2 regions of the Chenggangzhangella methanolivorans genome follow, and region 2 is predicted to be linked to the other one. Evidence: predicted binding sites of a transcription regulator. Region 2 holds the regulator's gene; the other holds the start of a gene.
The links. Region 2 encodes PhoB, which activates phosphate uptake and scavenging genes when phosphate is short. Its sites were predicted from a motif close to TGTCATNNANCTGTCAT; they were not measured.
Positions count from the first base shown of each region.

Region 1 (3,405 bases), 690 kb from region 2:
GAGGCCGAGCAGGCCGTTGTCGAACACGTCGTCGAGCACGTCTTCCAGATGTCCGAGATCCGCGCCGCCGAGCAGGTCCTGCAGCTCGCCGAGGTCGAGGTCCCCGCCGTTGAGGACCTCCTGAAGCTTGAGAGGATCGATGACCTTGTTGTCGAGCAGGCTGTCGAGAAGCTTGGAGTCTCCGCCGCCCAATGCGGCTTCGAGCGTCTTGCCCAGGTCCTTGATCAGGTCGCCCGGAGAGAGGTCCTTGACGACGTCTCCGAGATCGCCGCCAAGCAGATCGTCAAGAAGGTCGACGACGCCATCCAGCAGTCCATCAAGCGAAAGACTTTGACGTTCCATAAGCCATTCCTTTCAGCGACAAGTCAGCATCGGACCGTCACAGCAATATGCGAGCATTCATCGGTCCGCGTAACAAACCTATCAGCTGATTTATGAATGAAACGAAAAGCTGTACCATCAACGATAATTACAACTATATGGATTTAGTCATTTATATGTGGGCGTTTCTATTTTGCACGAGGTATTTTATTCTGATCGTCTATGTGTCGAAAGTCGTATACTGCTAAGCTGTCCTGTCCGCCGCGCCCGTCACTATGGAAAGATGTCGGCAAGGTCAGGCGCTCGATAGGAACGCGTTCTTCTCTAGATTGTCCGCGCGTCCTTCGGCTCTGGCCCGGCGACGTATTTCTTCGACGGCAGACAGTCGCTTTCCGAGTTACGCCGCCCCCTCATCTAAAACTTGCTTGCGTGATGATCTCGCCGAAGAACTCGCCTTCGGCCGGCGGAGGCGTCTTTCTGTGATCCGAAGGGCCGTCCAGCATCCCCTTACGGATAAACAGAAGTGTTCTGTATTCTTGCCACTGCCTCAGCTCCTGGCACATTCGATCGAGGTCCGACTCACTCGATTGAATATCAAGACCGCTCTTCTTAAGTCGGAATATCAATGCGATCTGATTGCTTACAGCTTCGCTGGCGTCGATCACCTTCGCATCTGCGAAAACAATTTCGTCGTTTAGTGAATTCCTCATGATGAGGATCCTCAGACGCGGTGATGCGCCTTCAAATAGCCATATGAGCGTTCGATCACGAAATCAACTATAAGCCGCAGAAAATTTTCACTACACGCGAGAATCAGTTGTGCTCGATTCAATCGCCTAAGTATTCGTCGACTAAAGTCGTTCCCGTTGGTCTCTTGGCTATGTAAAAATGCATATGCCTGGGCCGAAACGTTAACCTTTTGAAAACCATTCCGGGCGCCGGACCGCAGCGGTCGCAAAGGCGTGAGTCGCTCTCTCCCACGGCGTCCGTCCCGCCGCGATCGCCGCCGTTTCTGTGCGAAGACTGAACATCGCGCCCAATCATCACGCGCGCGATCTTCTCGCCGTCTTCGAGCGTTTTCGCCACATCGCAAGACGTCAAAATACATTGCGCAGGAAACAGACTTATGATTATCGTCACAGCATAAGCGCAACCTCCGGTCGCGTCATGACGCCTGTCGAGCCTCTGTCGTCAGAAGAAGCCGCCGCCCTGGGCGCGATCCTGAGCTCCCAGGTCGAAAGCCTGGCCGACAGCGCCCTCTATCCGGATCTCGTGGCTCGCGGCTATGCGCGCGCGGACGTCGACGGGCTGGTCCTCACGCTCGCCGGTCACCGGATGTATCTCGCAAGTCTGGCCGCCCGCTTCGGAGACTGATCAGGGTCGATCGCCGGCCTGTCTCTCTGGCGCGCCCTGCGCTTTCCGCTCGCGGCGGCGAGCGATCACGGAACCGTCATCAGTCGGTTGTGAACGATGGATAACGGTTTCGTGTTCGCCGGGCCGGGAGGGCCGGGGACGTCGCGAAAACCCTCCTTCGGAACTCACCGGATGCGAAACGGTCTGCTGGCCGCGGCCTCGGGCGCCGCGCTGCTGTTCGGGCTCGGCGTCGGAGCCGCTCAGTCCGCCGAAACGGCGAAGAACGTGATCCTCTTCATCGGTGACGGCATGGGCGTCTCCGAGGTGACGGCGGCGCGCTACTATCAGGGCGTCAAGAACAAGCTGAACTTCGACAAGCTCACGCACACCGGCTTCCAGACCACCTGGTCGCTGAAGCCGGGCGACGGCCCGACCTACCTGCCGGACTACGCGCCGGATTCGGCCGCCACCGGCACCATGTGGGCCACCGGCAAGAAGACCATCGACGAGCGCATCTCGCAGGGACCGAGCACGGCCGAAAACGTGCCCGGCAAGAACTACAAGACGATCCTCGAGGTGTTCCAGGCCAAGGGCAAGCGCGTCGGCAACGTCTCGACCGCCGAGATCACCGACGCCACCCCGGCGGTGCTCGCCTCCAAGATGAGCCTGCGCGGCTGCCAGGCGCCGGCCAACATGACCCTCTGCCCGACCGAGACGAAGGCCAAGGGCGGCCTCGGCTCGATCTCCGAGCAGATGGTCGACCACCAGATGGACGTCGTGTTCGGCGGCGGCAAAGCCCGCTTCGACGCGACCGGCGGCAAGATCGCGGGCGGCTCCGACGACGGCAAGACGGTCGAGGAGTCGGCGACCCGCCAGGGCCAGAAGCTCATCTACACCAAGAACGATCTCGACGCGCTGAAGTCCTCCGACATGCCGGTGCTCGGCCTGTTCGCGAGCGGCAACATGACCACCGAATGGACCGGCCCGCAGGCCATCCAGGGCGCCGGCGTCGAGAAGCACAAGTGCGACACCGACAACCGCCCGAAGGTCCAGCCCAAGCTCGAGCTCATGACCGAGAAGGCGATCGAGCTTCTGAGCGGCGGCAAGCGCGGCTTCTTCCTGCAGGTCGAGGGCGCCTCGATCGACAAGCAGGACCACGCCGCCAACGCCTGCGGCCAGATCGGCGAGACGGTGGCGTTCGATAAGGCCATCGGCGTCGCGCTCAAGTTCCAGGAAGAAAATCCTGACACGCTGATCATCGTCACCGCCGACCACTCGCACACGAGCCAGATCGTGGCCGAGGACTCGACCGGGACCGGGGACCCGACCGGCTATTCCGACAACCTGATCACCAAGGACGGTCAGGTGATGCGGATCACCTACGGCACCGCGGGCGGTCCCGGCCCGGTCGCCACGCCCCCGAGCCAGCAGCACACCGGCGCGGTCGTGCCGATCTGGGCCAAGGGCCCGGGCGCCGAGAAGATCCTCGGCACCACCGACCACACCGACCTGTTCGACATCCTGCAGGGCAAGTAAGCCCCGCCTCGCATGACCGGCGGCCGGGCCTCGCGCCCGGCCGCCGACCTACCAGACGAACCATCCGATCAGCGCGGCCGAAGCGACAGCCCAGACCGCGAGGACGATGACGAGGCCCGCTTTGCTGCGCGGCCGGCGCTCCAGCCCCGCGGCGCGCCCGCGATACTCGGCCATGAGATCGACCGGGATCAGCCG
Region 1 is NZ_JBHRXS010000003.1:842,800-846,204, forward strand. It holds gene ACFOWB_RS04365 (calcium-binding protein) at 1-342, opposite strand, end outside; gene ACFOWB_RS04370 (hypothetical protein) at 732-1,031, opposite strand; gene ACFOWB_RS04375 (hypothetical protein) at 1,336-1,695, shown strand; gene ACFOWB_RS04380 (alkaline phosphatase) at 1,867-3,210, shown strand; gene ACFOWB_RS04385 (YkvA family protein) at 3,259-3,405, opposite strand, start outside.
Region 1: ACFOWB_RS04380 (alkaline phosphatase) is a predicted target of PhoB. The motif match lies at 1,770-1,786, and genes of this name have one in related genera.

Region 2 (3,405 bases):
GCGGCGGCGCTCGGAGTCACGATCGGCAAGATCGTCATCAAGGACACGACCAGCCGCTGGGGCTCGTGCTCGGCGGCCGGCGACCTCGCCTTTTCCTGGCGCCTGATCCTCGCGCCGACCTATGTCCTCGACTATCTCGCCGCCCATGAGGTGGCGCACCGCCGCGAGATGAACCACGGGCCGCGCTACTGGGCCAATGTCGAGCGGCTCTTCCCCGACTATGAGCGGGCCGAGGCGTGGCTGCGCGCGCACGGCGCCGCGCTGCACCGCTACGGCTGAAGGAAGCGACCGGCATGCGCGTCCTCGTCTTCCAGCACCTTGAGGTCGAGCATCCGGGCTCCTTCCGGGAATTCTGGCGCGACCGGAACGTCGAGTGGACCACGGTCGAGCTCGACGCCGGCGACGAGATCCCGCCGCTCAAGGGCTTCGACCTGCTCGCCGTCATGGGCGGCCCGATGGACGTCTGGGAGGAAGACCAGCACCCCTGGCTCGTCGCCGAGAAGGCCGCGATCCGGCGCTGGGTGGCGGAGCTGAAGCGGCCCTATTTCGGCATCTGCCTCGGCCACCAGCTCCTCGCCGTCTCGCTCGGCGGCGAAGCGAAGATGATGGCCTCGCCCGAAGTGGGGCTCGGCGACGTCAGCCTGACCGATGAGGGGCGCGCCGACCCGCTGTTCGCCGGCCTGCCCGAGCGCGTCCAGACGTTCCAGTGGCATGGCGTCGAGGTGACGCGCCTCCCGGAAGACGCGGTCGCGCTCGCCTCGAACGATGCGGCGGCGGTGCAGGCGATGCGGGTCGGGGCGAACGCCTACGGGGTCCAGTTCCATCCCGAGATCGTCGCCGAGACGGTGGCGGACTGGCGGCGCATTCCCGAATATTGGGCGAGCCTGCAGAAGGCGCTTGGTCCGGACGGCGCGGAGAATCTCGCGGGGGAAGTCACGCCGCTACTTCCGGCATTTCGCGAAACCGCGGCTGCGCTCGACCGCAATCTGACAAAAATCGCCGGCTAACAACAATTGTTTCGCGCCGGCGGGAGCCGTCTTCTCGCGCCTTCGCGCGGGTATGCGGCTGGGCGTGGCGCTCGCTTAGAACGCCACGCATTCCCGGCTGTCGCCGACGTGACGACCGGCGCTTCAGGGACGATCGAAGACCCTCAGCTCGCGCGAGAGAACGTTTCGTCGAACGAGTAGCCCGCGCCGCGCACCGTGCGGATCGGATCGGGCTTGCGGCCGCGGTTCAGCGCCTTGCGCAGCCGCCCGACATGGACGTCCACGGTGCGCTCGTCGATATAGACGTCCCGGCCCCACACGCCGTCGAGCAGCTGCTCGCGCGTGAAGACGCGGCCGGAGGACTGCATCAGGAACTCGAGCAGACGGAACTCGGTCGGCCCGAGATGGACCTCCCGCAGCTGCCGACGCACGCGCCGGTTCTCACGGTCAAGCTCGATGTCGCCGGCCTTCAGCGTCCGCGACACGTGCTCGGGCTTGGTGCGCCGGAGCAGCGACTTCACCCGCGCCACGAGCTCGGGAACCGAGAAGGGCTTCACCACATAGTCGTCCGCGCCGGTGGCCAGGCCCCGGATGCGTTCGCCCTCCTCGCCGCGCGCGGTGAGCATGATGATCGGCAGACGTTCGGTCTCGCGCTTGGCGCGCAGGCGCCGGCAGAGCTCGATCCCCGAGACCCCCGGCAACATCCAGTCGAGCAGGATGAGGTCGGGGGTCGCCTCGGAAAGGCGCACCTCGGCCTCGTCCCCGCGCGCAACGCTGTCGACCTCGTAGCCTTCGGCTTCGAGGTTGTAGCGGAGCAGCATGGTGAGCGGCTCTTCGTCTTCGACGATCATCACGCGCGGGTTCATGCGGCCAGGCCTCTCCTGAGGTCAGTCGGTCGAAGTCGCGAGGGTCAGTCGAAGTCCGCGCTGACGAGGTCGGCCTTGGGCCGGTCTTCGGTCAACGGGACGCCGTGCACGACGTAATACACCGTCTCGGCGACGTTGGTGGCGTGGTCGCCGATGCGCTCGATGTTCTTGGCGCAGAACAGCAGATGCGCGCAGAAGCCGATGTTGCGCGGATCCTCCATCATATAGGTGAGGAGTTCGCGGAACAGCGAGTTATAGAGCGCGTCGATCTCGCCGTCATGCGTCCACACCTCGAGCGCGCGCTTGTCGTCGCGGCGGGTGTAGGCGTCAAGCACCTCCTTGAGCTGCGCGAGCGTGAGGTCGGCGATGTGCGCAACCCCGCCGGCGAGCTTGGGCGGCTGGAACTGGCCGTCGAGCGCGACCACGCGCTTGGCGATGTTCTTGGCGAGGTCGCCGATGCGCTCGAGATCGTTGGCGATGCGCAGCGCCCCCACCACCTGGCGGAGGTCGATCGCGACCGGCGCGCGGCGCGCGATCGTCATGATGCCGCGCTCCTCGATCTCATGCTGGAGGCGATCGATCGCGCGGTCCCACTCGATGACGCGGCGGGCGAGCGGGATGTCGCGGCGAACGAGCGCGTCGACGGACTCGCCGACGAGCTTCTCGCAGAGCCCGCCCATCTCGGCGAGCTTGTCGGCGAGCTGGTTGAGGTCGTCGTCGAACGACGAGACGATGTGGTTGTCGGCGAGCGACATGGCTCTCCTCCTGAAACTCAGCCGAACCGGCCGGTGATGTAGTCCTGGGTGCGCTTGTCGTTCGGGCTCGTGAAGATCTTCTCCGTCTCGCCCGTCTCGACCAGAATGCCCAGATGGAAGAAGGCGACGCGCTGGGAGACGCGCGCGGCCTGCTGCATCGAATGCGTCACGATCACGATGGTGTAGTTGCGTCGGATCTCCTCGATCAGCTCCTCGACGCGCGCGGTCGCGATCGGGTCGAGCGCCGAGCAGGGCTCGTCCATGAGGATGATCTCGGGGCTCACCGCGATCGCGCGGGCGATGCACAGACGCTGCTGCTGGCCGCCCGAAAGGCCGGTGCCGGTGTCGTTAAGGCGGTCCTTCACCTCGTTCCACAGGCTCGCCTTCTTGAGCGAGGACTCGACGATCTCGTCGAGCTCCGCCTTGTTCCTGGCGAGGCCATGGATGCGCGGGCCGTAGGCGACGTTCTCGTAGATCGACTTCGGGAACGGGTTCGGCTTCTGGAACACCATGCCGACGCGGGCGCGCAGCTGAACGACGTCCAGGCTCGGATCGTAGATGTTCTGGTCGTCGATCTGGATGAGGCCGGAGACCTTGGCGCTCGCGACCGTGTCGTTCATGCGGTTGATGCAGCGCAGGAAGGTCGACTTGCCGCAGCCCGACGGTCCGATGAAGGCCATGACGGCCTTCTCGGGAACGTCGAGCGTGACGTTCTTCAGCGCGTGCTTCTCGCCGTAATGCACGTTGACGTCACGGGCGATGATCTTGGGCTCGCCCAGAGGCTGCGGGCGGGCGCCG
Region 2 is NZ_JBHRXS010000003.1:148,456-151,860, forward strand. It holds gene ACFOWB_RS01095 (M48 family metallopeptidase) at 1-279, shown strand, start outside; gene ACFOWB_RS01100 (type 1 glutamine amidotransferase) at 294-1,007, shown strand; gene phoB (phosphate regulon transcriptional regulator PhoB) at 1,151-1,852, opposite strand; gene phoU (phosphate signaling complex protein PhoU) at 1,897-2,607, opposite strand; gene pstB (phosphate ABC transporter ATP-binding protein PstB) at 2,625-3,405, opposite strand, start outside.